Regions from separate parts of the Gordonia sp. 34D genome, predicted to be linked through region 3. Evidence: riboswitches for the same ligand, from Rfam matches in the RefSeq annotation. Region 3 holds a riboswitch; each other region holds the start of a gene.
What was found. A riboswitch is a leader RNA that binds a small molecule or an ion and turns the genes downstream of it on or off. The one in region 3 is predicted to bind cobalamin.
Positions count from the first base shown of each region.

Region 1: another riboswitch for cobalamin. It lies ahead of AC1L34_RS15900 (ABC transporter substrate-binding protein); the one in region 3 lies ahead of AC1L34_RS00365 (nitrite reductase).
Region 2: another riboswitch for cobalamin. It lies ahead of AC1L34_RS12120 (ABC transporter substrate-binding protein); the one in region 3 lies ahead of AC1L34_RS00365 (nitrite reductase).

Region 1 covers NZ_CM155293.1:3,426,081-3,436,599, forward strand. The annotation lists gene AC1L34_RS15880 (hypothetical protein) at 1-515, opposite strand, end outside; gene AC1L34_RS15885 (helix-turn-helix domain-containing protein) at 516-923, opposite strand; gene ilvD (dihydroxy-acid dehydratase) at 1,358-3,070, opposite strand; gene AC1L34_RS15895 (hypothetical protein) at 3,139-4,731, opposite strand; cobalamin riboswitch at 4,839-5,023, shown strand; gene AC1L34_RS15900 (ABC transporter substrate-binding protein) at 5,051-6,019, shown strand; gene AC1L34_RS15905 (FecCD family ABC transporter permease) at 6,023-7,066, shown strand; gene AC1L34_RS15910 (ABC transporter ATP-binding protein) at 7,063-7,857, shown strand; gene AC1L34_RS15915 ((2Fe-2S) ferredoxin domain-containing protein) at 7,854-8,582, shown strand; gene AC1L34_RS15920 (hypothetical protein) at 8,861-9,958, shown strand; gene AC1L34_RS15925 (HNH endonuclease signature motif containing protein) at 10,169-10,519, shown strand, end outside.
Region 2 covers NZ_CM155293.1:2,599,382-2,609,900, forward strand. The annotation lists gene AC1L34_RS12085 (oxidoreductase) at 1-706, shown strand, start outside; gene AC1L34_RS12090 (DNA-3-methyladenine glycosylase family protein) at 711-1,598, opposite strand; gene lpdA (dihydrolipoyl dehydrogenase) at 1,715-3,100, opposite strand; gene AC1L34_RS12100 (TetR/AcrR family transcriptional regulator) at 3,233-3,814, shown strand; gene AC1L34_RS12105 (MFS transporter) at 3,986-5,362, shown strand; gene AC1L34_RS12110 (prolyl oligopeptidase family serine peptidase) at 5,399-7,462, shown strand; gene AC1L34_RS12115 (rhomboid-like protein) at 7,414-8,127, opposite strand; cobalamin riboswitch at 8,182-8,324, shown strand; gene AC1L34_RS12120 (ABC transporter substrate-binding protein) at 8,359-9,555, shown strand; gene AC1L34_RS12125 (FecCD family ABC transporter permease) at 9,565-10,519, shown strand, end outside.
Region 3 covers NZ_CM155293.1:69,477-79,995, reverse strand. The annotation lists gene cobJ (precorrin-3B C(17)-methyltransferase) at 1-1,061, opposite strand, end outside; gene AC1L34_RS00370 (precorrin-8X methylmutase) at 1,058-1,723, opposite strand; gene AC1L34_RS00365 (nitrite reductase) at 1,720-2,568, opposite strand; cobalamin riboswitch at 2,624-2,818, opposite strand; tRNA gene AC1L34_RS00360 (tRNA-Met) at 2,992-3,065, opposite strand; gene AC1L34_RS00355 (MCE family protein) at 3,152-4,396, opposite strand; gene AC1L34_RS00350 (hypothetical protein) at 4,616-4,909, shown strand; gene AC1L34_RS00345 (UPF0182 family protein) at 4,979-7,978, opposite strand; gene AC1L34_RS00340 (PPA1309 family protein) at 8,107-8,673, shown strand; gene AC1L34_RS00335 (YlbL family protein) at 8,677-9,723, opposite strand; gene AC1L34_RS00330 (zinc-dependent metalloprotease) at 9,795-10,519, shown strand, end outside.

The DNA.
Region 1 (10,519 bases), 580 kb from region 3:
CCGAGGTTGGGTTGGGAACCCCCGGTAGTGCCACCCCCGATAGCGCCACCGCCGGTGATGCCTCCGCCTGTGCTGGGCTGCGTGGTTGGGCCTGTGGGGCTAGTGGTGGTTGACGTCGTGTCCGGCACTGTGGGATCCGTCGTTGTGGGATCGGTTGGTGTGGTGTCGGTCGGGGTGGAGTCCGTCGGTGAAGTGTCCGTCGGCGTGGTGTCGGTCGTGTCGGTCGTGGTGTCCGTCGCCGTGGGATCCGTTGTAGTGGGATCGGTTGCGGTTGTTTCCGGACGTGTGGTGTGGGTGTGCGTCGGATGAGTTGGATGGGTCGGGTGTGTCGTATGCGTGGGGTGGTGGCGTGCGGTGTCGCCGCCGTCGTCTGCACACGCCAAGCCGCATGCCGGTGCGGCGGACACCGTCGAGGTCAACACCAACGACGCAGAGAGGGTGCCGAGCGCAATGGCGGCCGCACCGAGGGTGCGCGCGGTACGCGAAGGTGCACCACGCAGGGGTCTACGTGGCAACTACTCGGGGCTTTCCGGGAGTCCTTCGCCGCGGCGCAGCTTTTCGGCCATGGTCGCGAGCATTTCCTGAGACTCGGCGGACAGATCGAACGCGCGGCTCGAAAGTCGACGCAGGCCGTGCCCGCGCAATTGCGAAAGCAATTCGAGGTCGTGGTCGATGCGGGCGGCGTAGACGTCGTCGTAGAAGTAGTCGGGCTTCACCTTGAAGAAACGGGCGAGCGCGGCGATGGTGTCCGGCGACGGATTTGTACGGTGGCCGTTGCGCAACTGGGAGAGGTACGGCTTGGAGATCCGGTGGCCTTCCGACGACAAGGTGGCCGCGACTTCCGCATTGGTATGCGGCCTGCGGCCAGGCGGGTGCACCGTTTCGAACAGCTTATTGAGCCGCCCTGCAAAACCTTCGTCCATCGTGCCTTCTCGTGTCTATTTGCCGTCTCGGTCGGGGATTAGTCGGTTTTAACCCATTGAGCCTATCCCGAAGCCCTGAAGCCAGCGCCTTTACTGTGACGCGGATGACGAAGTTGGCATGACTTCGCTGGGTCGGTTAACTCATCGGCAATTCTAGCAACCTTCGATAGCCGTTAAGTATCCCGGCGATCACCTCAGCTCGCAGAATTTGATTTTCACCGCGATGATGTAAATTCGCCATGGCGCAATTGGCCTGCATAAACATAGTTATGCTGGGGTGTGACGCAACTTACCTTGGGGTCATTGGCGAGATTGCTATAAGGTAACTGGAGTGTTCGGGTGACTGAACGCATTGCGCCATCACATGCGGCTTGTCTGCTGGTGGCGGGTGAAATCCTGGGGGGAGCATCCGCCACCGGCGCAAGGCCAAACTATTACTCGCAGATTGCACCATTAGACGCCGACGTCACCAGCTTTGAGTACTTCGCAAGGACCCCGCGCGTGTAGCGGGGCGGAAGCGGAACAAAGCTCTTCGCTCGCTCAGCCAGTACCGCCTCGTCGACCAGGATGTCGAGCGTTCCCTGCGCCACGTCGAGCCGGATTCGGTCGCCATCTTCGACCACTGAAATCGGCCCGCGATCGACGGCTTCCGGAGCCACGTGGCCCACGCACAGTCCGGTGGTTCCGCCGGAAAAGCGCCCGTCGGTCAGCAGCAATACATCTTTGCCGAGGCCCGCGCCCTTGATGGCGCCGGTGATCGCCAACATTTCGCGCATGCCAGGCCCGCCCTTGGGGCCTTCGTAGCGGATCACAACGACGTCGCCCGCCGTGATGGTGCCGTCCTCGAGGGCATCCATGGCTGCGCGTTCCCGGTCGAAGACTCTGGCGACGCCCTCAAAGACGTCGGAATCGAAGCCCGCTGACTTCACGACCGCGCCGCCCGGGGCCAGTGTTCCGTTCAAAATGGTGATGCCGCCGGTTGGGTGGATGGGGTTCTTCATCGCGTGCAGAACGAGGCCGTCGGGGTCGGGTGGGGCGATGTCGGCGAGATTCTCAGCGACGGTCTTGCCCGTCACGGTGAGGCAGTCGCCGTGGAGGAGACCAGCGTCGAACAGTGCTTTCATAATCACAGGGACGCCGCCGATGCGGTCGACGTCGGTCATGACGTGCTGGCCGAAGGGCTTGACGTCAGCCAGATGTGGAACCCGGGCGCCGACGCGTTTGAAGTCGTCGAGCGAGAGTTCAACATGGGCTTCGTAGGCGATCGCCAGCAGATGCAGCACGGCGTTGGTGGACCCGCCGAATGCCATCACCACGGCGATCGCGTTCTCGAATGCTTCCTTCGTCATGATGTCGCGCGCGGTGATTCCGCGGCGCAGCATTTCGACGACCGCCTTCCCCGATTCGCGGGCAAAGCCATCGCGGCGCCGGTCGGGGGCCGGCGGTGCGGCGCTTCCGGGCAGAGACATGCCGAGTGCTTCGGCGGCGCTGGCCATGGTGTTGGCGGTGTACATGCCGCCGCACGCGCCTTCGCCGGGGCAAATGGCGCGTTCGATAGTGTCGACGTCTTCGCGTTTCATGAGTCCGCGCGCACAGGCACCGACGGCTTCGAAGGCATCGATAATGGTGACTTGATGCTCGGATCCGTCCGAGAGTTTCGCGTATCCGGGCAGGGTTGAACCGGCATAGAGAAAGACCGACGCGAGATCGAGTCGCGCCGCGGCCATGAGCATTCCGGGCAGCGACTTGTCGCAGCCAGCCAACAGAACGGACCCGTCGAGGCGTTCAGCGCTCATCACAGTTTCGACGCTGTCGGCAATCACCTCGCGTGACACCAGCGAGAAGTGCATTCCCTCGTGGCCCATGGAGATGCCGTCGGAAACGGAGATGGTTCCGAACTCCATCGGAAACCCGCCGCCCTCGTGGACTCCCTCTTTAACGGCCTTAGCGAGGCGGTCGAGCGAGAGGTTGCAGGGTGTGATCTCGTTCCACGACGAGCCGACCCCGATCTGTGGTTTCCCCCAGTCGTCGTCGCCCATGCCGACCGCCCGGAGCATGCCGCGCGCGGCAGTTCGCTCCAGACCGTCGGTCACATCGCGGCTACGGGGCTTGATGTCGGGATTGTTGCCGGTGGAGTCGGTAGCCATGCTCTGACGATAGTGCTGATTGGGATGGAGGTCACGAGTTCGCCCGCTTCGGCCTCGGGGCCGGTCCGCTACTTCCTTACAAGCACCACTCCGGGGCGGTCGAAGGCCAGGGAGTTCTTAGTTGCCTGGATGTTCGTTTCGTAGACGTGGGCACCGTTGAACTGTTTGCGGATTAGGCGATTGAGTTCCGCATTCTCGGGCCGCCAGGGCGCGGCGCTGCGGAAGTCGATGGCACCCTCCAGGGTGCGGGGATTGTTGTCGAGGCCGGGACCGCGGGGGAGAAGGCGCAGGCCGTCGGTGGTGTACAGCTCGACGTTGAACGTGCGGCCGGTCGGCAACGTCAGGGTGACGGGATGCTTCGTTTGGGCCCACTCGAAGTTTTCGGTGGTCATGGTCCAGCCGTCGGGCAGCTTGCCACGGAAGTTCACCTTGTTCTTCGGGGCGAGGGTCAGGGCCGTCTGGTTGGTGCTCGGGTCGCCGTGCAACACCTGCCCCCGCAGTGGCTGGCCCGTCGGGGTAAACGCCCACGTCGACGCCGTGATTGGCTTGTGCCAGTAGCCGGTGGTGCCGCCGCTCATACCCTCCACTCGAAGTTCGCGGTCTTCGGCGGTAGCGCCAGAATCGTGGATAGTGATCCGGGAGGTAACCGTCCCCGGGATCTTCGGTTGAGGCTTCCAATCCTCGCCGGGCAGGTCGATCGCCGCATAGCCGGGGTTGAATCGTTCAGCCAATTGGTTTGGCGCAGAAGGCTTCTTGGGTTGCGGCTGCCAAGAATAGCGGCCCGGAATGTGGTTGGCACCTGCGGTGTCGAGGTCGTAGAGACGGGTAAACATGTCGCCGTACTTGTTTTGCACCAGCGTCACCGACCCGGATGTGGAGATCGCATTCGCCTGGAATCGGCCCTGCTCGGGACCGCCGATCTCGTAGCTGAAGTCGGCGGGCAGCCACGGGTCCTGATAGATGATCCGCGAACCGTCGTCGGCCAAGCTCACCAACTCAACCAGTCCGGCAGTGGTGGGATGGGTGACGCCCTTGGGGTCTTTGAAGCTCGTCGAGATCCGGTGACTGATCGACCACTTGTTGGCGACGGGTTGCTTCGCGGCTTTGTTGGGCACCTGCATGCCTGGCCACAACCAGATTGGGCCGCCGAACATGCGCGTCCAATTCCACAGCATCGGTCCGGACAGGAGGTTATCGAGGGAGTAGATGAAACCGTTCTTGTCCAGGGCCACCAGCATGTTGTTGTTGACTGAAATTGCGACTATTTCGCCGTCAAGGCAACCGGGGGTGGCGACCTTGCGCCACGGCTTCGACGAATGCCGGGCCCGCGCATACAGGTGACCGTTGTGCAGGACGGCTTCGGTCCTCGAGTTGAAACCCTGCGTGTTGTCGCGGAATTCGACCTTCGCTGGCAGCTTCTCCTGCCGCGGTGCGGGCGGAAGACCGTCGAACTCAGACGGGCCCTTGATGCTGGGTAGCGGCGTAAACAACCCGGGCAGCGGGGGAACCAGCTGGAAGGTGCTGATGAACGGAACGCAACCCAGCGGTTGGGGCGATGGTCGTGCCGATACCTCTGCCGAACCCAAACCGATACCGGCCGCAAGAAAGGTGGAGGCGAGAACGGCGGATAGCGCGGTGCGCGTGGTGGTGGTGCGGCCCATGAAACTCCCCCGTTGTCTCGGCCCGCGGTCCTCGGCCGATCGTGCTCTGACCGTATCGGGTCAAGTGCTCGCAGATCCGGAATCCTACTCAAATCGGCTGCCGATACACTCATCGCATACGTCACGGTGTTCGGGAAGTCCGGTGAAAATCCGGCGCGGACTCGCCACTGTGAGCAGGTCCGACAGTCGTTTGGAGTGAAAATCTCCGGCCACTGGGTGTTTGCGCATCCGGGAAGGTACGACGTCGGGAGCCCTGCTAAGCCAGGAGACCGGCCGCGGCGTACCCCGTAGTTCCACGAGTATTGGAAAGGGGGTCGCTTTGCGTACCCTTTGGAAGTTCGGCCCGAGCGCCGCTGTTGGTCTGTCGGTGGTGCTGGCGCTGAGTGCCTGCACCACAGCGGAGAGTTCCACCGATGCAGGTGCGGCCATCCGGCTGGCGAACTGTGGTCGGACGGTAACGCTGGCCAAGCCTGCAACGTCGGCCATCACCGTCAATCAGGGCGCGACGGAATCCGCGCTCGCCATCGGCGCAGCGCAACAGCTTGTTGCGACGGCCTATCTTGACGACGCCATCTCGCCGAAATGGGCGGATGCCTACGGTCGGATCGACGTGCTCTCGGACAAGTACCCCGAACGTGAGGCGCTGCTGGAGAAGCGGCCCGATCTGGTGGCGGCGTCGTACGCGTCGGCCTTCACCGATAAGGCGCTCGGTAGCGAACAGTCGTTGGCCGACCTGGGAATTGCGGCCTACGTCTCGCCGTTTGGGTGTGCCGACAAGTCCGCGCGGCCGGCGCCGTCGTGGGCGGCTGTCGCCGGCGAGACCAGCGATTACGGCACGCTCTTCGGCCGAACTGAGCAAGCCGACAAAGTCAACGACGCGATGCGCGCCACCCTCGCTGAGCTTAAGGCGAAGCATGCCGGGGCAGGAAAAACGATCATGTGGTGGGACGCCAAAACCGACAGCCCATCCGTAGGCGGGCGGGGCGGCGGACCACAGCTGGTGATGGATGCGGTCGGCGCGACCAATGTGTTCGGTCAGCTTTCGGGCAACTGGGCCGACACCAGTTGGGAGGCCGTGCTGAAGGCGGATCCCGACGTCATTGTTCTTATCGACGCCAGCTGGGACCCGGCCGCTGCCAAACGCGCCTACCTCGAATCCGACCCCGCGCTGCGGGATCTTTCCGCGGTAAAGAGGGCCTCGTACGTGGTGGTTCCGTTCTCCGAAAGCACACCGGGTGCTCGTCTGATCGACGGGGCGGTCCGACTGTCGGGCGCGCTCGCGGGGTAAGCGATGTTGCGCGAACGAGTCCATCCGGCCCCGAGCTTTATGCTCTGGACCGGGGGACTGTTGGCTGCGCTCCTGGTCAGCATGGCTTTTGGCGTGGTGATCGGGTCGGCAGATCTATCGCTGAGGACGGTGTTCGACGCCATCCTCGGTCGCCTCGGAAGCGGCTCGGGGGTCAACGTGCTCGACGAGCACATCGTCGTCGACCTACGACTGCCGCGGGTGGTTGGGGCAGCGGTGGTGGGTGCGGGTTTGGCGGTGTGCGGTGCAGTGTTGCAGTCGTTGACGGGCAATCAGTTGGCTGATCCGTACATTCTCGGGATGTCGGGCGGCGCGGCCTTGGGTGCATCGGTGGTGCTTAGCACCGGTCTTGGCTTGGGGATCATGTCCGGCGGGCCGGTTGTTTCTGTTGCGGCGTTTATCGGGGCCATGGCGGCGCTGCTGTTGGTGTTCGCGATCGCGGTGACCCGCGGCGGGGCCCTACTGCCCGGCCGACTGATCCTGGCGGGCGTGGCTGTGGGACAGTTGGCGGCCGCCCTCAGTTCGGGGCTGATCTATTTTGGTCCGCACGGGACGGCCGAGCGGGTGATGTTTTGGTCGCTGGGGTCGGTCGCGGGGGTTCGGTGGAACACGCTCGCGCTGAGTGCGGCGGTGACGGGTGTGACGGTGGTTGTGGTGCTGTTTCATGCCCGGCCGCTCGACACCTTCGCCTTCGGTGAGCGGGCTGCCGCCGGTCTCGGTACGGACATTTCTCGGACGCGATGGATTCTGTATGCGCTGGTGTCGCTATGCACCGCAGTGCTGGTGGCGATGTCCGGGATCATCGGCTTTGTCGGCCTGGTGATTCCACACGCTGTGCGTTTCCTCGTCGGCCCGTTGCACGCGCGGGTGCTGCCGCTCGCGATCGTGATGGGGGCGTTGATCGTGGTGTGGTCGGACATCGTGGCACGCAGTCTGCTGCCCGCCCGCGAACTGCCGCTCGGCCTCGTCACCTCGGCGATCGGGGTGCCCGCCTTTATCTGGCTGCTACGACAGAAGGGCACCGAATGAACTTCGACGTGTACAGCGCCAGCGTGATCCGGGACGGCAACCCGATCTTGAGCGACGTGACGTGCAGTGCGCGCGCCGGGGAGTTCACCGGGATCATCGGGCCCAATGGTTCGGGTAAGTCCACGCTGCTGTCGTTGCTGATGCGGTGGCAGAAGCCCGACACTGGCCGCGTCTTTCTGGGTGGCCGCGACGTGCAGACTATTCGACGCCGCGAGTTTGCCCGGACCGTCGCCGAGGTGGAACAGCATTCGGCGACGGTGCTGGATTTGTCGGTGGAGCAGATCGTCGAACTTGGCACCATCCCGCACGGTGCGGGTTGGGGGCGTCCGCTGGGGGAGGCGTCGCAGGATGTGGAGCGGGCCCTCGATGCCCTGGGCCTTCGACCACTGCGTCGGCGGGCGTGGCACACCCTTTCGGGCGGTGAGCGGCAGAAAGTTCAGGTGGCGCGTGCGCTTGCTCAGCGTCCCGAAGTGTTGGTGCTCGACGAACCCACCAATCATCTCGATGTTTCTGCGGGCGTCCAGTTGCTCAGTGCGGTACGAGAATTAGAACTGACGGTGGTCGCAGCGATCCACGACTTGCATCTGGCAGCGATGTTCTGCGACCGACTGGTGGTCCTCGATCAGGGGGTGGTGCAGGCGATCGGCACACCGACGGAGGTCCTCACTCCCACACTGTTAGCGCAGGTTTACGGGATTGATGCCGAGGTGATTGAGCATCCGCGCACGGGCGCTCCGCTGGTGGTGGTGTGCGGTGCCGCCGAACAGCATGCGCGAAGGGCGGGCGTATGACTGGCGTTGATTGGGTGATCGTCACCGCACCCACCGATCGCGGCAACGATCCGGCCGCCGAGGTTCAGTCGGGGCTACGCGTGCTGCGCGAGCGTCGGCCGGGTGTGGAGTTTCGCGTCGCGGTTCTTGGCGGCACCGCGTCGACGATCACCGAGGAACTCGATCGCGCCGCTGCCGCCTGTGCGCGACGGGTGCTGGTGGTGTCCGGGCAGACGGTCGTCGACCGCAAGATGGATGCCTGGTTCCGCCGGGTGATTGGGCATTGGCTCCGGACGCGAACCGAGTCCCAGCATGTGCCCGACGTTCGTATCGGGCGGTCGCTCTGTGACGGTGACGCCTACGCTGACGTGCTGGAGTCGGCGCTCGACGACGGTGGTGAGCCTGCGAAAACGACTGTCGCGCCGCTGGTTTCGCCTGCGTGGGAGAAGGTGCCTGGGTTCGGTCGGCACGTCCTGGTGTGCCGGGGGCCGCGCTGTTCGGCGCAGGGGTCGGGCGAGTCAGCGCGTGTTCTCGACGCCGAACTCGAGGCGCGCGGCCTGGGCGACGACGACGTTCTCGTCACTGTGACGGGTTGCCTTTTCCCGTGCGCGCAGGCTCCGGTGGTCGTCGTGTATCCGGATAACGCCTGGTATTCGGGGCTCACGGCCGACCGCGTCGCGGCGGTCGTAGATCAGCACCTCGCGGGAGGTACGCCCATTTCCGAGTGGTTGGGTGAGCGCACTTAATGGCGGCTTGCTCGGTCGTTAACTGCGAAAGCGGCCGGGAGGTTCAGCCTTGGCGTATCGCGCGCGGGTGATATACCGGGTTCGTGCGAATCGCATGACCGAAATGACCGCAATAAGGAGTGACAAACATCACCACTGGCAATAAACGTGACGCATCACACTGGGTGATCGTTTGGTCGATAACCTGTCGGCGACAGCCATCCACCTGGCTGACGACGGGGCAAACCTCACGAAGGGACCGTTCGTTGCGAGTCACAACCACACCCACACGCAAATGCGTGACGACGGGCGTCGCGCTCATTGGCGCAGGCGCAATCGCACTCACTCCGCTGGCCAACACCGCGCCAGCCTTTGCCGCAGAACCCGAAAGCCCGATCTCTGCTGGGCTCGGTGTCCTGTTGAGCCCACTCGGTGAGTACACCGGACTCCTGCAAGGTGTGTTCACGAACTTGGGGCCGCTGATCGGCGACGCTATCGGCCCGGGGATGCCGATCCTTGAGCAATTGGTCGCCAACCAGATCGAGACCATCACGGCTCTGGCTAGCGGTGGTACTCAGGTGGCAGCCACCATGACCCAGATGCTGACCAACTTCGCGATCCCCAACCTTATCGAGGCGGCGGAAGCCCTTGCTGCCGGTCAGGTCGATGAGGCGCTTGTTAAGGTCTTCAACGGTGTGGTTATGACCGGCCTGTTCCCGATGATCGGCCTGATCGGGCCGCTGGGCAACGCCGTTCAGCAGCCGTTGACCAACCTCCTGGGCCTCAGCAAGTCGGCCACCATGTTGGGGGTCACGATGGGCTTGGGAGCAATCTCCATGGGTATCGGCACCGTGTACAGCACGGGCAATTCAGTGCAGCCGATCATTGACGCACTCAAGGCGGCCGACCCAATGGCCGCCCTCCAAGCACTTGTTGTTGCGCCAGCAGTATTTGCCAACGGAATGCTGAACGGGTCGCTCGAAGAAGGTATTCCTGGCCTGCTCACCGACGGTGGCATTATCAAGGCGATCATCGGCGCGCGGGACTTGATTGCTGGCGTTCTCGGCGCTCCCGCAGGCCGGTCGGCTGTGACCGCCGGTGCGTTCTCCCTGGACACCGGGGAGTCCGCCGCGAACACGGTGGCCGTGACGCTTCCTGATGCAGCACCCGTTGTGGACGCTCCGGATGTTCCTGCTGCAACGGCCGCTCCGGAAGCCATCGTCGACGATGCCCCGGCCGCAGTCGAAGTCCCGGAGGTTCCGGCACCTCCTGCTGAACTGCCATCCGTCAGTGAGGCACCCAGCGATCCGGTCAGTACCGCGGACGTCGGTGGTGGAGACCTTGTCAGTGCGGGAGCTGGCGACACCAGTTCAGGCGGTGACGTCGGCCTCGGATAGCGGCTCTAAGTGCGACTGCGCCTCGTCCCCAACCTGGGGGCGGGGCGCAGTTGTTGGGGTTGGGGGGTCAGCGGCTCCTCGATGCTCTCCCTCGCTGCAATCGGTCGACGAAAATTGTCAGACCCTCGCGATAGTCTTCACACATACAAGCGAATAAAGAGTGAACTAGTCCACCAACTAGTTTACGAACAGTGCGAGGAGGTGACCCCGATGGACCTAACCCAAGCAGTTGCCGAGCTCGCCCCGGCTGAGCTTGCCACCCTGGCCAGCACGGTCGCCACCCACCTGGCGGGCTCGGTGTTCACCGCCTCCACCGAGGGCCAACTCCTCGAAACCGCCGAGATCCTCGAGCGGGCCAACCGCCAGTTCGACGGCGCCACCTCGGCTTTGCTGGCCGAGATCTCCGATCGCAGTGCCTACCGCAAGGCCGGGTTCCTGTCCTTGCATGCTTATCTTGCTGGGGGTTTGCGTCTCGGTGATGGGGAGGCCAAGCGCCGCCGGATCACCGGTGCAGGCATCGCCCGCCTGGCCAATTTGCAGGGTGAGACTCTTCCGCCGGTG
Region 2 (10,519 bases), 1.4 Mb from region 3:
GTTCTTGTCGCCGCTGCTGAACCACCGTCGCGATGACTACGGCGGTCCGATCGCCAATCGAGCACGACTGGCGCGCGAGGTTCTGGAATCGGTCCGCGAGGCCGTCGGACCGGATGTGGCCGTGTGGGCCAAACTCAACATGTACGACGGCGTCGGGAAGCCGGGGCCCGGTCGTGCCGCGAAGCCGTGGCGCGGTTTCAACGTCGACGATGCCTGCGAGACCGCCCGCCTGTTCGAGGCGGACGGCTTTATCGACGCGATTGAGCCGACGGCGGGTTCGTCACTGCTGAATCCGATGTACCTGTTCCACGGCAAGGCGCCTCGGAAGGAGTTCGCTGCGGCATTCTCGGGCATCATGCGCGCCGGGCTAAAGGCTGGTGGGCCGGTGTTCCTAAAGCACTACCCGTACCACGACGCCTACCTGATGCCGCTGGCACGCGAGTTGCGCAAGTCGGTCTCGCTCCCGGTCATCTTGCTCGGTGGTGTCACCAATCGCGCCACCATGGATCGCGCGCTCGACGAAGGCTTCGACTTTGTGGCGATGGGTCGGGCACTGCTCCGCGAGCCCGACCTGCCGCTGCGCATCGAAGCCGACCCGGAAACTAAGTCGCAGTGTGTCCACTGCAATCTGTGCATGCCCACGATCTACAGCCAGACGCGCTGCCCGATCCGCACCGGCGAAGTTCCCGACCCGCTGGCACCGTAGGTCGTCACATCCGACGATAGTCACGCACGGACATGCGGGGCCCGCGCCGCTCGGGCATCCCGGCCCCGAGTTCGCACAGTCGGATCACTCGATAGCGTTGTCCGGCATAGGGTTCCAGTAGTTCAAGCATGCCGTCGTCGTCGACTTTTTCGCCCGCCAGCGCCATCCCGACGACCGACGGCGTGTGGTAGTCGCCGACGGGTACCGCGTCGGGATCGCCGACGGCGCGAATGCGGGTGTGCGCGGCGGTCCAGAGCCCGACGCCAGGCAGCGCGGTGAGACGATCGGCCTTGGTTTCGACGTCGACTGCCGCCGCCGTGCGAATGGTTTTGGCGCGGATGGCTTCCAGTCCGCTTCGATGCCAGTCGGATTCGGTGATGTCCCGCCACCGTTGTCGCGGCGGCGGGACGCGCATGTCGTCGGGCACGGGACCGGGCGCACGTTCGGCGTACTTGGTAAGTAGGTAGCGCCACGCACGGTATGCCTCGGTGCCGGTGACTTTCTGCTCGATCACTGCACCGACGAGGGCCTCCCACACCCGGTCGGTCCGCCCGATCCGCAGATTCGGGACTTTGGCGGCAAGTCGTTCGACGACGGCGTCGCGCGGGATGAACTGTGTCGGATCGTCTGCTGCGCCGAGCATTTTTGGGGCGGTGTCAATCAGCCAGGCTGCGCCCGGCCCCCAGGCGCGGGCGATTAGTTCCGTTCCGGCACCGGTCGCGATCGTCACTGTTCCCGGTCCGTCGGGGGTGTGTACGGCGCGCCACACCGACCCATCGGCGGCGACACGGAACGCTGGATCGCCGCTGCCCCGTTGATGGATTGCCAGCATGGCCCGCACCGGAATTCGAGTCGACGTCGTCCACCGTCGTTCCAGTTTCTGTGCCGCCACGCCTCCCATTGTGCCCGCCCTACCTGTTCTCGCATGATGCGTCGATTCCCGCACTACGTCTGACGTAGTGCGGGAATCGACGCATCATGCGAGAAGGCGGGGGCGCGCAGCGCGACCTACAGGTTGATCATGTGGCCGATCGCGCCGTGGAAGGTTTCCTGCATGGCCTCGCTCATCGTGGGATGAGTGTGGACGTTGCGGGCCAGTTCGCGGGCCGTGAGATCCCACTTCTGGGCCAGGGTCAGCTCTGGGAGCAGCTCGGAAACGCTGTCGCCGACCAGGTGTCCACCGAGAAGTTCCTCAGTTTCGGCATTGGTGATCAGCTTGACGAACCCGGCTCCCGCGGCCAGACCCTGCGCCTTGCCGTTAGCGCTGAACGGGAACTTTGTGACCGTGATGTCGTAGCCCTCGGCCTCAGCTTGTTCCTCGGTAAGTCCAAACGATGCGACCTGAGGTTGGCAGAACGTGGCGCGCGGCATCATCCGGTAGTCGCCAAGCGCCATGGTCTCGGCACCGGCCATCGTCTCAGCTGCCACCACGCCCTGTGCTTCGGCGACGTGCGCCAGCTGCAACTTCGCGGTGACGTCACCGATGGCGTAGATGCCGGGAACGTTGGTGCGCATGTAATCGTCGATGTCGATGGCGCCGCGGTCGGTGAGTGCGACGCCGGTGTTCTCCAGGCCGAAGCCTTCGACGCGGGGCGCGAAACCGACCGACATGAGCACCTTGTCGACAGTCAGGGAACCTTCGGCGCCCTTCGGATCCTTATAGGTGACGGTCACGTTGTCGCCGTTATCGACGACGGTCTGCACGGCAGTGCCGGTCAGGATCTTGACGCCCAACTTCTTGTACGCCTTCGCGATCTCCTTCGAGACATCGGCGTCTTCGTTCGGGAGCACTCGCGGCATAAACTCGACGATCGTCACGTCGACGCCGTAGTTGGCGAGCACGTAACCAAACTCCATGCCGATGGCACCCGCACCGACAATCACGATGGATTCGGGGAGTTCGCGCGTCAGGATTTGCGTCTCGTAGGTCACGACATTCTCCGACAGCGCGACGCCCGGCAGGAGTCGCACGGTGGACCCAGTGTCGATGATGACGTTGTCGTAGGTGATCTCGCGGTCACCGACGACGATGGTGTTCGCGTCGCGGAACACGCCGTACCCATCGATCTCGGTGATGCCGTTCTTCTTCATCAGGAAGTGAACGCCCTTGACGATGCCGTCAGAGACGCTACGGCTGCGGTCGAAAGCGGCCCCGAAATCGAAGCTCACCTCGCCGCTGATGCCGAAGGTCTTAGCCTCGTGGTTAAAGACGTGGGCGAGTTCGGCATTGCGCAGCAACGCCTTCGACGGGATACAGCCGACGTTGAGACAAACACCTCCCCACCACTTCTCTTCGATGACGGCGGTCTTCATGCCCAACTGGGCGGACCGGATCGCGGCCACGTACCCGCCAGGACCGGCTCCAAGGACAACTGTTTGAAAATGTTCAGCCACGGGGTTCAGCCTACGTCGCGGCTGTGCGCCGTGCAGCTATCCCTCCGGAGTTACGTTCTCAATCACAATTTTTCCGGTACCCACATGCCACACGGTCGGCACCATTGGCGCAGATTGTGGTGTGATCAGAAGATGACCTCAGCTTCGGACTCCGCTGATACGCGCGCCAAGTTGCTCGACGCCGCAGAGGAACTCCTCGCGACCGTGACCTACGGACGGCTGCGCACCGAAGACGTGTGCGCGGCAGCTGGCGCCGATCCGACCGCCGTCCAGGAGCATTTTGGTTCCAAGGATGGCCTGGTCGCGGCGCTGCTGCTGGATCGTTTTGAACCCGCCTCCGACCACATGCTCGAATCCCTTGGCGGAGAGTCGGCCACGATTGCCGACATTGTCGATGCGGTCTTAGACCCCCTCATCACCATGCAGGCTTCCCCGAAGTCGGCCCCGGTGGTTCACGTGCTCGCCCAGTTCGTGTTGTCGAACCCGGACACCCCCTGGTCGAGCGAGTGGTTCCGCCTCGATGTGTGGACCAAGTTGCTCACCAGCAAGGTTGCCGGTTTGGAACCGGATGTGGCACGACGTCGCTGGCGCTTCACCTTCACCGTCATCATGACTGAACTCACCGCACCGCAGGAGATCTCACCCGACAATGTGGCGGCTCTGCGCGACTTCCTGATCGCCGGACTGGCGGGCCTCCCGAAGGGCATTCAATAGCCCCGATCTCGGGTACAACGGTCGCATCGCGCCGTTGAACGTGATAGGCAGGTGTAGTCCGTTCGGGGGATACCTCGAAGTGTCTATCGGCCCAACCGGCATCGCTGGGGAGTGGTATTCGCGCACCAGATCGCAAGACCAAAGAACCGACTCTCGAACTTCTAAGGTCCCATGACTGAATCGAATACTGGCGGCGCAGTGGCGCCCCAGACTGCGCAGGCCCCGTCGCCCGCGGTTATTAGAAAAGCCATCGCCGCCTCGGCCATCGGCAATGCCACCGAGTGGTACGACTACGGCGTCTACGCCGCCACGACGACCTATCTCACGCAGGCCTTCTTCCCGGGCAGCCTCGGCACGATCGGAACCATGCTCGGCTTTGCCGTGTCGTTCGCGCTGCGTCCGCTCGGCGGATTTGTGTGGGGCCCGCTCGGCGACCGCCTTGGTCGCAAACACGTCCTCGCGATCACCATCCTGCTGATTTCGTTGGCCACCGCATTGATAGGCGTACTGCCAACTCATGCCTCGATCGGTATTTGGGCTCCCATCCTGCTCATCGCCTTGCGCGTCGTACAGGGCTTCTCGACGGGTGGCGAATACGGTGGTGCGGCCACTTTCATGGCCGAGTATGCACCGCCCCGCAAACGCGGCAAGCTCGGCAGTTTCCTGGAATTTGGCACGATGGCCGGCTTTGCTTCCGGCACGGCGATCGTGTTGTTCATGAGTTTGGCGCTGTCGGAATCGCAGATGAGCGAGTGGGGTTGGCGTCTCCCCTTCTTGCTGGCCCTGCCACTGGGCATCGCGGGCCTCTACCTGCGGTCGCAATTGGACGATCCGCCAATTTTCACTGAGGCCGACAAGCCCGACACCGGGGGCATCGTGGGTCAACTCCGCGAGACAATCGGCACGTACTGGAAGCCCATCCTGATCATGTTCGGGATGGTGGTTGCACTCAATGTCTGTAACTACACACTGCTGGCGTACCAACCGCAGTATCTGAAGGGGTCCCTCGGACTCAGCGAGGATTCGGCTTCGGTCGTGATGTTGATCGGCCAGGTGCTGATGATGGTGCTGATCCCCGTGTTCGGTGCGTGGTCGGACCGAACGGGCCGCAAGCCGATGTGGCGGTGGTCGTTGATCGGACTGCTGGTTCTGGCGGTGCCGATGTATTGGCTGATGGGTCAGAGTTTCGGTTGGGCAATCGTCGGGTTTGTCGTCCTAGGCATCCTGTACATCCCGCAACTGGCAACCATCTCGGCGACGTTCCCCGCGATGTTCCCGACCCACGTCCGGTATGCGGGATTCGCGATTTCCTACAACGTATCGACGGCCGCGTTTGGCGGTACCGCACCGCTGGTGAACGATGCCGTGGTCGACGGGACCGGGTGGACGCTGTTTCCGGCGCTGTACATGATGGGCGCATGCCTGGTTGGCCTCGTCGCACTCCGGTTCCTCACCGAAACCGCGGGGGTGCCGATTGCTGGCACCGCGATCCCCGGCGTGGATGACGAAGCGCCGACACTGGAAACGAAGGCACCCATCCACGCCTAACCGCTTCCGTGGCCCGGTCCCGGTACCGTTGATTCGGTGACCAACGACGACGTGCTGGCCGACCCGTACCTCTGGCTCGAGGAGGTGACCGGCGACGACGCCCTCGCTTGGGTTCGCGACCACAACGCGCCGACGATCGCCGATTTGACCGACTCAGACCGGTTTGCCGAACTCGAGTCCGGAGCCCTCGAGGTCCTCGATACCGACGATCGGATCGCCTATGTGCGTCGGCGCGGCGAGTTTCTCTACAACTTTTGGCGCGATGCGGCGCACCCGAAGGGCCTGTGGCGCCGCACCACCCTCGAGCAGTACCGCGCCGCCGATCCGGAATGGGATGTGCTGATCGACGTCGATGCTCTGGCGTCCGATGAGAACGAGAATTGGGTGTGGTCTGGGGCCACGATGCTCCGCCCGGACTACGACCGCGCGCTGATTTCCCTATCGCGCGGCGGTGCTGATGCTGCGGTGGTTCGGGAGTTCGACGTGAGCGCCGGTACCTGGGTGGCCGACGGGTTCACGTTGCCGGAGGCGAAGTCGACGGTCGGTTGGATCGACCGCGACACCGTCTACGTGGCAACCGATTTCGCCTCCACCCCCGATGGCCTGTCGGCGCTGACGTCGTCCGGCTATCCGCGGACCGTGCGCCGGTGGTCGCGTGGCACCGATGTGGCCGACGCCCCGACGGTCTTCGCTGGCGAGGTCTCCGACGTGGCCGTTGCCGCCACGTGCGACACCACACCGGGCTATGTGCGGCATTTCGTGTCACGGTCGACGGACTTCTTTAATGCGCTCGACTACGAACTCCGGGATGGCGAACTGATCCGGATCGAGGTTCCCACTGATGCCTTCTTCGTCGTCCGCCACAACTGGCTGCTGGTGCTGGTGCGGTCGGAGTGGACCATCGACGGCCCGGATGGCCCGGCCATCACGCATCCCGCAGGCACCCTGCTGGTGTTCGACTACCCCGCCTACCTCGCGGGAGACCGGACCCACCGGGTTCTCTTCGCACCTGATGCGCACACGAGCCTTGAGGACTTCGCGTTCACCCAGTCGCATTTGGTGATGGTGACGCTGCACGACGTTGCCACCCGCTTGGAGTTCCGTGAACTCGGCACGTGGCAGCTGGCGACGGTTGCTGGCATCCCCGATTTGGCAACCGTTGGCGTCCTCGACGCCGACCCCGACCACAGCGACGAAATCTGGCTCTCAGCAAGTAGTTTTACGCGGGCCCCGAGCCTGCTGCACGGCTCCACCAGCGACGGTGTCTCCATCATCAAGTCGTCGCCCGAGTTCTACGATGCCTCGACAGTTTCCACGCAGCAGTTCTTCGCCACGTCCGACGACGGCACCGCCATCCCCTACTTCGTGATCAAGCGAGACGATGTCGCGTCCGGCCCCACCCTGCTGTACGGGTATGGCGGCTTCGAGAACTCGATGACACCGTCGTACATGGGCATTGCCGGGCGCAGTTGGCTCAGTCGCGGCGGCATCTACGTGATTGCGAATATTCGCGGCGGCGGCGAGTACGGCCCGGAGTGGCACACGCAGGCGCTGAAGGCGGGTCGCCACCTGGTGTACGAGGACTTCGCTGCGGTGGCCCGCGACCTCGTCGCACGCCGCCTTACGACGCCCGAACAGCTTGGGGCGCAAGGCGGCTCCAACGGCGGCCTCCTGATGGGGGTCATGGCGACGAGCTATCCGGAGCTCTTCGGCGCCCTGGTCTGCCAGGTGCCGCTGCTCGATATGCGCCGCTATCACCTTCTGCTGGCTGGCGCATCGTGGATGGCAGAGTATGGCGACCCCGACGACCCCGACGAGTGGGAGTTCATCGCCAAATACTCGCCGTACCAGCGACTGCGTGCCGATGCCGCGATGCCGAAAATGCTGGTGACAACGTCGACCCGCGACGACCGCGTGCATCCCGGGCACGCGCGGAAGTTTGTGGCCCGCATGGAAGAGCAGGGGCATGAGGTGCAGTACTACGAAAATATCGAAGGCGGGCACGGCGGCGCGGCCGACAACCGGCAGAGCGCGTTCAAGTCGGCGCTGGCTTACGAATTCTTGTGGCGCGCGCTGGGCCGCAAGGAGGCGGGCGCATAGCCGCGGATCCGTTTCAGCAGGGCGTCGACGTTGAGCATTGGCTTGCCCCGCACCAGCGGGTAGCACGCGAAGCCGATGGCGAGCGCGCTCGCGTGCCCGACGGCGGTAAAACTCACCGGCAGATCCAATAGCGGTCCGCAAAACACGACGACGGCGCCGGCGATGTAGATCCACCGCCAGGGACGCGGCAGATAGTACGACAGCACGCCGATCACCGCGGCCATGAAGTAGCTGACACCGACGTCGGTGGCGTAGCGCAGTGACGGGTTGGCGACGCCGGTTTGTATGGCGGCACCGACCAGCCCCTGGCTGATCAGGGTGGCGAGGATGTGTCCGGCGAGGCCGACCGCGAGGTACCGTCTACTCCCCATCCAGCGTTCAGCGGTTGCCAGGAAAATCGTGAAGCCAAGAAAGTACGGCACCCAGTACGCACCGTCGAGCCAGAGAAGGCTGCCGAAGAAGGCCCGGAGCGGATCGTGCAAGAGGTTCGCGATATTGGTCGATCTCCGGCCAAGGATCGCGTCGAGCTTCTCGGGCGAAACACGATGCTGGACAACGGTGGTTGCCAGCAGTACCACCAGCCACAGGTACGTGATTGGTGCGCGGCGCACCCAGTCCCCGGCGATGGCGATCGCGCGACGCCATCTGCTCCGAGTCTCGCTCATCGCCCCACGTTAAGCCCGTCAAGGGGCTTGCGCCAGTGGGAGTTGAGAATGTCTGCATGCTAGATTTGCGCCGATAACTAAGCGATATCCCGTGAGGAAGCCGGTGTGAGTCCGGCACGGTCCCGCCACTGTGACCTACCCGAGGAAGTTTCTTTCCGAGTAGCAAGTCAGACACTCACCGTCGCTTCTGCAGACCCGGGGCGGAGCATCCCCGAGGGAGGTTTCTGATCCATGCGTGCCACTCGACTCAGCGTGCTCGTCGCGGCCGTCGCCGTGACTATCCCGATCGTTGCGACCGGTTGCTCAACGGCCCCGGCAAACGACGCGGGCAGCACCCGCGACTGCATCACCGACTTCGACGCGTCGAAGGACTATTTTCCGGATAAGTCGACCATCGACGAAGCCACCGGCCTGAAGATCGAGTACCACAACTCGTATCAGGTAGTAACCGTGGCGCATCCATCACAAGGTGCACCGGCCGCATCGTATGTGCTGGTCCGCTGTGGTGCGCCCGCCCCGAAGCTCGACGGTGCACTGGCCGACGCCCCGCAAGTCCAAGTCCCGGTGCGGACCCTGTATTCCGGGTCGACGACCCACCTGCCGTCGATCGCCGCACTCGGTGCCGCCGATACCGTGACGGGCGTTGCGACCACCGGATACGTCTCGACTCCCGAAATCGTTGAGCGAATCAAGGCGGATAAGGTCCGCGAATTCGCCGATGCTGGCGTGGTGAACGCCGAAAAGGTGATTGCCGGACGACCGGACGTGCTGGTGACCGACGGCAACGACTCCCCCGCCTTCGGGAAAATCACCGGCGCGGGAATCCCAGTCATCGCCGACGCCGACTGGTTGGAAGAGAATCCGCTGGGCCGTGCCGAGTGGATCAAGTTCTTCGCCGCTCTGACGGGCACCGAAAAGGAAGCCGCCAACGTCTTCAACGACGTTAAGAACAGCTATCGGGCCGTGGCGGCGAACCTTGCGAATGCCCCGAAAACCAATGTGCTGCTCGGCGGAATCTCGAACGGTACGTGGATGATGGCGTCGGGCGATAGCTACTTTGGCAAGTTGGTCGCCGACGCTGGCGGTACCTACCCGTGGATCAACGACCCCGCGCAGGGGAGCCTGCAACTGTCGGTGGAAGCCGTCATTGCCAAGGGCCGCCTAGCCGACAAGTGGCTGCTCAGCGACCCGACTATCGCCTCACTCGCCGACTTGTACAAGCAAGACCCGCGCTATCGGGCCTTCGCTAAACCCGCTGAGCAGGCCTGGAACAGCACCAAGGCAACGAACGCTGGCGGCGGCAACGACTACTGGGAGAAGGGCGTGCTGCGTCCCGACCTGGTGCTCGCCGACCTCGCCGCCATCTTGCATCCCGACCTGTACCCGAACCACAAATTCGAGTTCTACCTGCACCTGCCAGCGCAGTAAGTCCACGGCATGACGAAGAGTCCAGTCGCGTCGACATCGCGCCGCGACCGCAACGCCCTGGTGTGGGGCGGGCTGCTGGTGGGGTGTGTTGTTTCCGTGCTCCTGGCGGCCGCGTTCGGCTCGGTGCCAATTCCGGCGGGCGACACGGTGAAAGTCCTGACCGGCGGGCATCTGCCCGACGATGGTCTCGACTTCATCCTCCGCAATGTCCGACTCCCGCGCATCACTACGGCGGCTCTCGTTGGCGCGGCACTCGGGGTCGCTGGCCTGCAAATGCAGACGCTATTTCGCAACCCCCTCGCTGATCCCTACATTCTCGGCGCCAACTCCGGAGCCAGTCTCGGCGTCGCCCTGGTAGCCCTGACGGCAGGAACGGCCGGGGCGGCGAGCTTTGCTGGCGGCCTGGCCGGATGGGGTCGAGCGGGCAGCGTCGCGGCCGCCGCTATCGGTGCCGCCGTAGTTCTCGGGCTGGTCTTGCTGTTTTCGGTTTGGGTCCACAGTGCGGTGACCCTGCTGCTGATCGGCGTGATGATCGGATCGGTCACCGGTTCGCTGGTGGCGGTGCTGATCGTCTACGCCGACCCTAACTCCGTCAAGGAGTACATGATGTGGGGCCTTGGCACGTTCTCGGCGACGTCGTGGGACGACCTCAAGATCGCCGCGCCGGTCGTGTTGTTCGGGATCTTGGTGTCGTTGGCTTCGGTCCGCTCACTGAATGCGCTGCTCCTCGGCGAGGAGTATGCCCGGTCGATGGGCATCGACCTGCGGATTACGCGGGCCACCACGCTGCTGTCCGCGGCCATTCTGACCGGCGTCGTCACCGCGTACTGCGGACCCGTCGGCTTCCTCGGACTGGTAATCCCGCACATTGCGCGTGGACTGTTTGGGACGGCGAATCATCGAATCCTCCTGCCGGCCTGCGTCGTGGTCGGAGCACTATTGGCCGTGTGGTGCGGTGTGATTG
Region 3 (10,519 bases):
GCCGCCATCCCGAAGATGCCAGCGTCGCCGCCCGACACTACTGCAACCTTCTCCCCAGCTTTGGCGAGATCCAGCGCGTGCCGGGCACGGTCCACTTCGACGGTGTTGCCCGACGCATGCCGAGTGAGGCCGACTCGCTGGGGAACACGGTCAACGTACGGGCCATAGCCGATCACATGGTCCACGTCGGCGAGCGCCGCGGACGCCTCGGGCGTCAGCCATCCGTCGGGGCCGGGTCCAAGCCCGATCACCAGCAGTTCCGCGGCTGGACGCGCGACGACCGACTCCTCCGGCACGTCACCGTCGGCTCGCATCCGCGCTGCCGTGGCCTTCTTCGCGTCGTCACCGGGGACCACGATCAGCGAAAAGTACGGCACCGACGCGGGGTCGACGTCGACCACCGGCAGCCAGCGTTCCTCCGGTTGCGACGCACGTTCCACGTACCAGGCGCCGTCGAGGCGACCGGCTTGCGCGAGCGCCGACCGCACCGCCGGGAACGTCCGACCGAGCTTCATGATGATCGCGCCGTCGGTGTCGGCGAGGCGTCGAGCGAGTTCCGGTTCCGGCAGCGTGCCGGGCAAGACGGTCAGAACGTCGGATTGTCGGACCAGTGGTCCGGCGCTGCCGCCGATGGCGGCGGTCGCCGCGGCAAACGCTGGGATTCCGGGGACCACCATCGTCGGATAGATGTCCTTGAAACGGTCGTGCAGGTACATCGATGACCCGTAGAACAGCGGGTCCCCTTCGGCGAGGAGCACCACATTGCGGTCGGCGTCGAGGTGCGCGGACAGTCGTTGGGCGCACGTCTCGTAGAACGCCGTCATGGCACCGACGTATCCGCCCGGATGGTCGGTGGTGCCGGTCGTAACCGGGTACCGCAGTTCTTCTTCGATGGTCTCGGTCGGGATGAAGCTGTCGGCGATCCGCCGCGCATGCGACTGCTTGGTGGTTCCCGCGTGATAGGCCACGACGGTCGCCTCGCCGATGATGCGAGCAGCTTTGATCGTGACGAGTTCGGGGTCGCCGGGGCCAATGCCGACGATCGTGAAGGTGCCGGTCATTCCTTCTCCTGTGCCAGGGCGTTGAGCGCCGATGAGGTCATGGCCGAGCCGCCGCGACGTCCGCGGACGGTGACGTACGGGATGTCGATGCCGTGGGTCGCGGCGAAGTCGATAAGGGCCTGCTTGGATTCGGCGGCACCGATGAAGCCGACGGGGCATCCGACGATCGCGGCCGGTCGCGGGCCGCCGTCGAGGATCATTTCCAGCAGGTGAAACAGGGCCGTCGGCGCATTGCCGATCGCCACGACCGCCCCTTCCAAGCGCGGTTCCCACAGCGAGACGGCGGCAGCGGTGCGGGTCGTCGACCAGTCGGCGGCTAGGCCGGGGACACGGCGGTCGTTGAGGAGGCAGAGGACGTCGTTGTCTTTAGGGAGACGTGCGCGGGTGACTCCGGTCGCGACCATGGTGGCGTCGCACAGTATCGGTGCGCCCGACGCCAGCGCCGCCCGCGAGGCCGCCACCATCTCCGGGTGCACCACGAGATCGGCGGCGAGGTCGACCTGACCGCTCCCGTGGATCATGCGGACGGCGAGCTTTTCGGCGTCCGCCGGAATCCCACTGAGGTCGGCTTCCCGTCGGATCGTCGCGAACGAGTCGACGTAAATGGCCGGGCCGGAATCAATGTACGGATAGTGGCGCGAGGGCCTGGTTGGGCTGGTCATCGTGGGTCCTTGGGAATCAGTACGCCGCGCCAGGGCGTGACGATCAGGTAATCGGTGGTGCTAGTGCGGGCTTCGACAAAGTCGCGGTCCATGCCCGCCCCGGGGACCTCGACGTGTGCCTCGCTGTAAGCCAGGGCCGGTCCTGGCGGAGGCACGCGCGGGTCCGGCAGTTGGGGTTCGACGAGCGGTGCCGCCAGTTCGCGCACATGCCACGGGGCGGTCGGACCCGTGCCGCGACGGTCGACGAAGGCTGTGGCCAGGTCGGCCAAGGTTTGGGCGGCATCGTCGAGGTCGACGACCGGACCCCATTTTTCGCCGACTCGGACTTGGACGGTCGCGCCGTCGAGTGCGACAAGTCCGAGGTCGCAGGCGTGGTTCATTAGGTCGCCACGACCGTCGTCGAGGACGAACAGGAAGCGGCCTGACAGGGTGGCGATTTTTGGGTCGGTGCATAGCAACCGATCGAGTTCGTGGCCGGTCGGGCGAAGATAGGCTCGACCACCGCTCAGTCCCGTCTGCGGCGAGATCATGATGTTGCGAACGAGTTCGTGGGTGCGCGTCGGCAGGAGTCCGGTGGCTTCGATGGCCGCGAGCGTCGCGTCGTCGAGTTGTCCCGTGCCTTGCAGGGCCCGAAGTTGCAGGTTTGCTCGGGACGTCACGTGAATGCGGCCGTCGCCGAACCGTTCGGCGACTTCGAGGATTGCCGCAAGTTGTTCCGATTCGACGCGTCCGCCAATGAGTCGGAGGCGGACGAGGAGTCCGTCGTCGGCGGGCCACGGGCGCAGCGCACCCGGACACCGGTCGCTGCGCGTTCGGTGGGCGTTGAGCCTTAGGCCGGCAGGCATGGGTAACCCATCTGGTCAGGGACCCAGTGCGCGAGGTCCGGCATTGACCTGGCGGCGATTGCCGCTAGGGCCAGCAGGTTTTCGGACTCGGGTTCATTCGGGCCGAGGCGCCTTCCCGGAGCGTTGCTCCAGTGGCTGCCGATTCCTCGGCGTGCCCCGCCCGTCCCCCTCACCGCTGCGCGTCAGTCCCGGAATCTCACCGGGTTCCCTGACCCCAACATGGAGTACGACTGGCAACTTTGGACCGTACCAGCCTCCCCGACCTAGGTCGGAACCCGCAGCACCCCTTGTTCCCGCATGATGCGTCGATTCCCGCACTATGTCAGACGTAGTGCGGGAATCGACGCATCATGCGAGAACGGGCAGGGGGGCGCGGGAAATGCAAGAAGACCCGCACCAAATGGTGCGGGTCTTCTTGTTTAGTAGCGGGGGCAGGATTCGAACCTACGACCTCTGGGTTATGAGCCCAGCGAGCTACCGAGCTGCTCCACCCCGCGTTGCATTGATTACGTTACACACCGGTGAACTTCCAACGCAAATCGGTTTGCCTGCAACGTGATCGAGGACACTGACCAGCCATTTTCTACCGCGGGTGGACGCCCATGAGAGCTGCCATCTGGGTGGCGACAGGCGTCAGGTTCAGCTTGTCGGGATCCTTCTTCGGCTTGTTATCCCACGGTTGCGGGATATCCGGGTTGGCCAGCGACGCACGATCAGCACCACGGACCGACGTCGGGTTGCCGACCGGGACGGCGCACTTCGCGTCCGTGTTGAACGGGAAGTCGTCGTAGTTGATGTCGAAGTTCGGGTTCTTGCGTTTGATCTCCGCGATCATCTGCTGGGTCGACTCGTAACCCCGCGTACAGCTGGGCGGATTCCCGGTCTCCAAGACGATCCCAAACCGGATTTGCCCGTTGCCGGGGGCGGGCGAATGGCTACCAGCCGACAGATTCGACAGCAGCGCGACCGTCATCTCGGTAGCGAACGAAGTCGGGGAAATCGCATCAACCGTCCGCCCCAACTGGCCGATCAGCTTGGTCGCATCGGCACCATTGTCGTCAAGAAACCCTGACAGTGCGGCCGCCGCACGGGGGCCATCGGCCAAAATCCGGCGGATCGCCGGGTCCGAACCCGCCAACTGCGCGGCCACCAGATCGAGACTTCGCGACCACTTCAGGATCTCGTCGGACTGTTCCGCCTGCGTCTCGAGAACCACATTCGAGCTCTTAATCAGGCCGATCGTACTGTTCAGGCTGGCGAGCCCGTCTGCGGATACCTTGTCGAGGGAATCGATCAGCCGCGACAGGTCGTCACCCTTACCGTTGAAGGCCTTCCCCAGCTCGGTCACGACGGTGCGCAACTGGTCGACGGGGATCGTCTTCGTCAGATCAATCGTGGAGGCAATTACTTCGGCGATCACCGGCGGCATTTTGACCTTGTCGATCTCCGCACCGTCAGCCAAGTACGGCCCCGCAGACGACGGCGGCTGCAAGTCGAGGAACTGTTCACCGATCGCCGACCGGTTTGCGACCACCGCAACTGACGACTCCGGGATCTTGTGGTCGGTGTCGATCATCAATTCAACATCGACGCCGCCCGGGCGCATCCGCATGGCACTGACTCGACCTGCGTGAACCCCTCGGTATGTCACCTCGGCGTTGTCGAAGATGCCACTGGCATCGTCCATGTGGACCACCACTCGATACCCGGCGATTCCGAGGGCCTGATCCATGCGCGCGAAACGCACTCCCGCGTACACCGCGGCAAGGAGTCCGACAATCAACACGACCGCCAGTTGGGTCCTCACCAGTCGACTGAGCGGCGGCATGTACGACCTTCTCTACGCATTGGCTTCACCTGGAAATCCGATCTCCAGGTGAGCGTATGACGCAGCAGTCGCCGTCCACTACTTCAAACCCGCACGTGTGAGGAACCGATTGCGAGGTTTACTCCTGTGAGGTTTCTCACGAACTGCGGTAGGGTGAAATTGCACCCCAGGTTCTGTACCAGGTGTTTTCTCCACTGTTCGACCTACCGAGGAGGAGCAATGTCGAACCACGCAATGAAGCGACAAAGTCATGGCAACCATTGGATGGGCGTAATCGCCTTCATTCTGTTGCTGACCGGCGGCGCATTCTCCGGTCTGTGGGTCGTTACCCTCGCCGACCTTCCCGCAAACAAAGGTATGAACATCACCTACGGCGTCTTGGCGCTCGGCTGCCTGGTGCTCTCGGTCATGATTTTCAGTTTCCTCGTAAGGCAACTGCGGCACTCCCCGGTATTGCCGGACAACACTCCCGCAGAGATCAACCGGTACCTCGCAAAGGTGCGCCCTTCCTAACTATCCCTGCAACACAAAGAACGCCGGCCGATCGGATTCCGATCGGCCGGCGTTCTTTACGCGTTCGGGCTATCCGCCCGTCGACTCGTACTTCTTAATTGCCTTGTCGAGGTTGTCGAGCGCCTCACCGTAGGCCTTGAAGTCACCACTCGACTGGGCCTTGCGTACGTTCTCGAGCGCCTGCCCCAGTTCCTTCACTGCCGCATCACGGGCCGGGCTGTCCTTACCGTTGTTCGACGGTGCCTGCGGTGTCGGATTGGCTGTCGGGGCGGGCTCTGTTGCCGCGCCACCGTCCTTCTCCGGCGCGGTGGCCGCGACCGGTGAGATACCGACCTGCGCCAGCGCCTCGGCGACCGTCGGGGCATAGCCGACACTCACGTTGTCGCCGCCAGCTGCCGCGTTGTAGTAGGTCAGGACGCGGTACAGCTTCGGAATCGCCGAGTTACCACTCTTGGCCTCGGTGTACATCGGCTGGACGTACAGGATGCCGTTGCCGCCCACCGGCAGCGCCAACAGGTTGCCGTAGGTGACCTTGGTGGTTTCCTCCACCAGCTTTCGGTCCGACGCGACGCGACCATTCGAGGTCATGTTCTCGGCCGCCTGCTGCGGGCCCATCGTCTGGTTGATTGTGGGCAACACCTTGACGGTGATCTTGCCGTAGCCGTCGGGGTCGGACGCCGCCGTCATGTAGGCCGCCAAGTTCGGTCGATTCAACGCCGTCATGACCGCGGTCAGCTGGTACTGAGCGTCGTAACCGAAGGGGCGGCTCGCCGTGAAGTAGTACGGCGGCTGCTGCAACCGGTTGTCATCGCTGGTTGTCGGGTCGGCCGGAACCGTCCAGAAGTTATTCGCCCGGTAGAACGTGCCCGAGTCGGCCACGTGGTACTTGGAAAGCAACTGACGCTGCAGCTTGAACAGATCTTCCGGATACCGCATGTGCGCTAGCAGGTCGGTGTTCTTGTCCAGGTCCGCGCGCGGCTTCACCGTGCCCGGGAACACCTTCATCCAGGTCTTGAGGACCGGGTCTTGGGTGTCGAACTGGTAGAGATCGACTTCGCCGGTGTACGCATCGACGGTTGCCTTGACCGAGTTACGAACATACGAGACGTCCTCGTCGGGCAGCTGGCGGCCGGTCTGGCCGACAGTCGTCGCCCGCGAATCTGCGGTGGCCTCGGCGAGAGACATGCGCTGCGCGTACGGGTAGTTCTGCAGCGTCGTGTAGCCGTCGACGATCCACTTGATCTGGCCGTCAATCACGGCAGGGTAGGTCTTCGAATCGACCTTCAACCACGGTGCCGCCTTCTTGACGCGATCGCGCGGGTCACGGTTGTACAGCAGCTTCGATGCCTCGTTGATTTGATCCGACAGCACAAAGTTCCGCTCGCCGTACTTCAGCGCGTACAGCAGTCGGGTGCCGAGGTTACTCAGCGGCACACCCGAATCAGCAGTGTAGGTGTAGGTGAGGCCGTCACCGTCGTACTCGTGCTTCTGCCCGTCTGCCGATCCGACGATCGCGTAGTCGGGGTTCACGTTGGCGAGTAGCTCACCGAAATAGATGCGAGGCTGCTTCACCTGAATCGGCTGCTGGGCGTAGCCGGGCTTACCAATCGTGTCGAGGTCGGACACCAAGAACACCGGCTGCCCACCGCGGTCCGAACGACTGTCCGCGCCGCTGGCCTCGTCGACCTTGTTTGCCTGAGCCGCAATGAAACCATTGCCGTGCGTGTACACGGTGTGCTTATTGATCCAGCCCTGCTGGTTTGCGTCGTACTTCGAGGGGTCGAGTTCGCGGACCGCAACCACGAAGTCGCGCTGACGTTCAACCGTCTGTTCCGAGTCCGGCAGCTTTTCCTTGACCGGGTATCGGTCGACGGCCAACTGCTTGGGGAAGCCGTAGAAGTTCTTGAGCTGCTGACGCTGGTCGAAGGCGCGCGACACCACGTCCGGGTCCAGGATGCGGATGTTCGACAGCGTCGGCTCGTCTGCGTTCACCAACTCCGGCTTCGCGGGCGTCGAAGTCCAGTTCTGCTCGTACGTGACATCGACGCCGTCCCGAATCCGGTAGGCATCGGTGGTGGCTTGGATATTGCGCTGGATGTAGGGGTCTTCCTTGGTGATGGCGCTCGGCTTCACCGAGAACTGTTCCATCGCCGCCGGCCAGATGACACCGATAATCAGCGCCGAAACCAGCATCAACACGGCAGCCAGGGCCGGGATGCGCAGGTCACGCAGGGCGATGGCCGCGAAGAAGGCAATCGCACAGACAATCGCAATAGCCATCAGGATCAGCTTCGACGGCAGCACGAAGTTAATGTCGGTGTACGTGGCGCCGGTGAAAATGTCGCCGCGACGGTCGCTGTAGAGCAGGTCGTAACGGTCGAACCAGTAGCCAACCGCCTTGGCGATCATGAACAGGCCCGCGATAACCGCGAGCTGGACCCGAGCGGCACGGGTCAGCGATCCGCGTTGCCCGCCGCCGCCAAGTTTGATTCCGCCAAACACGTAGTGCATCACCAGGTTGCCGATGAAGGCGACAACCAGCGCAATGATCACGATGTCGAGGATCATCCGGAAGAACGGCAACGAGAACGCGTAGAAGCCGATATCCATGTTGAACTGCGGATCTTTGATCCCGAACGATTCACGGTTGACGAAAGTTTGGACCGTCGCCCACGAACCCTGCGCGATGAGGCCTGCCATCAAACCAATCAGCACCGCCGGTAGCGCGAACATGAGTTTTGGTCGGGTACCGATGGTGGTGCGGTAGCGCGCGAGGGGATCGTTGGGACTCGAAAGCATCACGAAGTCAGGTCGCACCCGGTAAGCGGCATACATGGCACCGAAGATCACCGCGGCCACAAATACTGCAACCACCGCGAAGACGACGATCCGCGTGACGATCGTCGTGCTCATCACCTCGGTGTAACCGATCGACGAGTACCAAAGCCAGTCGGTAATCAGCGACACCACGCGCGGCGCTATGAGCACCAAGAGCAGAAGCCCGACGCCGATCCCGATCAGGATCTTCGACCGCCGCGACAGCGATGGCCGAGGGTGCGATCCAGTCATGCTCACCACGTGAATAAACTCCCTGATTACTCCGTGCCCGCGCCACTGCGAGCACAATGCCGACCAGCTTACCGATTTGTGCGAGTCGGCCCAGTTGACCGTGGCCCGCGCACGGCACAATGGAGTCCGTGACCCCTTCCGAAAGTTCCTCACGCCCCGGCTTTTCGCAGGCCGACGTCGGCAATGCCCTCGCCCAATGCCTCGCCTACACCGCCGAGTTGCCCTGGGGTTCGCGGCCGATTTTGTTCGCGTTGGTTCCGACCGCGGTATTGGCCGCCCAGGCTCCGGGCCTGGTGGATCCCGACGACGTTTCGGCGTTGAGCCCGGTGGTTCAGGAAACCGAGAGCGACGACCTCGAGCAACTTCTCACCACGGTGGCGTGGCCACCACAGGTGGTCGGGTGTGCGCTGGTGTCGGAAATTACGCTACTGCCACCGGACGCCGAGGCCGATTTGGATGCCGCGCTTGAGCCGCTACTGGCCGACGCCGATGCCGCCGACGAGGCGGCTCGTCAGGCAGCCCACGCCCATCCGGATCGTCAGCAGGCTCGCCTCGCCGCAGGTGTGCTGCGCAACGGTAAGCGGGTTGCGCTTCTAGCCTTGCGCGACGGCGATGGTCAGTCCGGTGACCTGCAAACTCACCCCGATCTCGCGCCGAACCTGCTCGATTCGCTCGCCGAGACTTTCCACGGCTAACGATCAAGAGCAGCTAGGGCGCGTCGCCTTCGGATCGTCGAGCGAGTCCAGCGACTGCACCGCACTGGTCAGGGTGTCGATCTTGACGAGTTCGATGCCGTCAGGGGTGTCGGAGGTCGCGGCGGCGCAATTTTCTGCCGGTACAAGGAACACGGTGGCACCGGCGTCGCGCGCAGCCTTGATCTTGTGCGTGATGCCGCCGATCGGTCCGACGGTGCCGTCGGGCTTGATGGTTCCGGTCCCTGCGACAAACTTTCCTGCAGACAAGTCGCCGGGCGTCATCTGGTCGATGATCGACAAGGTCAGCATGGTGCCGGCTGACGGGCCACCGATGTCACCGACGTTGTAAGTGATGTTCGTATTGGGGTCTTCGGCCATCGTGGTGAAGGTCACGCCAAGGTAAGGGCGCGACTTGTCATCGGGCCGCTCCCCCAGCTTGATTTGCTCGGTCAACCGCGCGTTTCCACGCTGCACGACCACCTCAATCGTCTCGCCTGGCTTGAGCTTGCTCAGCACCTCAACGACTGCCTTAGGGTCGGGAACGTCGACGCCGTTAACACTCACGATCCGGTCGAACTGCTTCAACTTGCCAGCAGACGGGCCTTTCGGGGCCACATCGTCAACGCCGAGCGTGGTCGGCTTATGAAGATAGTTCAGCGCTGCGGCAGTCGCGTTCGCTTCCGAACTGCTCATCTGAGCGACGTTCTGCTGCTGGACTTGCTCCACGGACTGGTCCGGCGGGTAGTACAGCTCGCGCGGCTCCAACTCATAGTCGCTCGACAGCCACATACCCAATGCTTGGAACAAGGTCATTTGGTCGTGGAGCGACACCGTTGTGAGGTTTAAGTGCCCCTTCGGGTGGGGGTCGACCGCGTCGGAGACCGAGACCACCGGCTTCCCGTTCTGGTCGCCGAGAGTGTTCACCGTGGGGCCTCCGCTCAGCGCCACGTAGGGCACTTTGAACGTCATGCCTGCGACGAGGAAAACAATAAGCAATGCCATGCCGACAGTGATCGTGGCGATGCGGCGATGGGCTGGCTGGATGGTCACCCGAACCAGGGTAGTGCAGCAGTGTTCAAGGACGCGGCGCGCAGCGTCCCGATGCCGGTACCGTTGACGGTATGAATGATCTGCCCTTCGGCTTTTCCTCCTCCGACGACCGTGACAAAAACAGCGGCGACGGGGATAACAACCGTGGCGATAACGACGGCAACAACGGCGGTCAGAATCCGACGAACCCGTTCGCCTTCGCGATGGGCGATGGCGGCGCTATTGACCCATCCCAGCTGGGCCAAATTTTCAGTCAGCTCGGCAACATGTTCAGCGGTATGGGCGCTGGCATGGCCGGTGGCGCCGGACAAGGCGCGGTCAACTACGAGGTAGCAGCCAACCTTGCTCGACAGCAGGTGGGCTCGTTTACCCCGATGCTTGAGAAGGAACATCGCGCCGTCGCCGATGCCGTTCGGCTGGCCGAGGTGTGGCTCGACGACCAAACGACAATGCCTGCAGGTATCACCACCACTGCGGCGTGGACGCCTGTGGACTGGTTGGAAAACACGATGCCGACCTGGCAAACCCTGTGCGATCCGATCGCCGAGCAAATGGCCAAGACGATGGACGCCGGTCTCCCCGAGGAAGCCAAGGCCCTCGCTGGCCCGATGATGGCGATGATCGGCCAGCTCAGCGGAACGATGTACGGCACACAGCTGGGCCAGGGCCTCGGCCAGATGGCTGGCGGAGTCCTGACATCAACCGACATCGGTTTGCCGCTGGCCCCGGATCAGATGGGCGTGCTGTTGCCGGAGGCGATCGCGAAGTTCGCCGAGGGGCTCGACCTGCCCGCCCA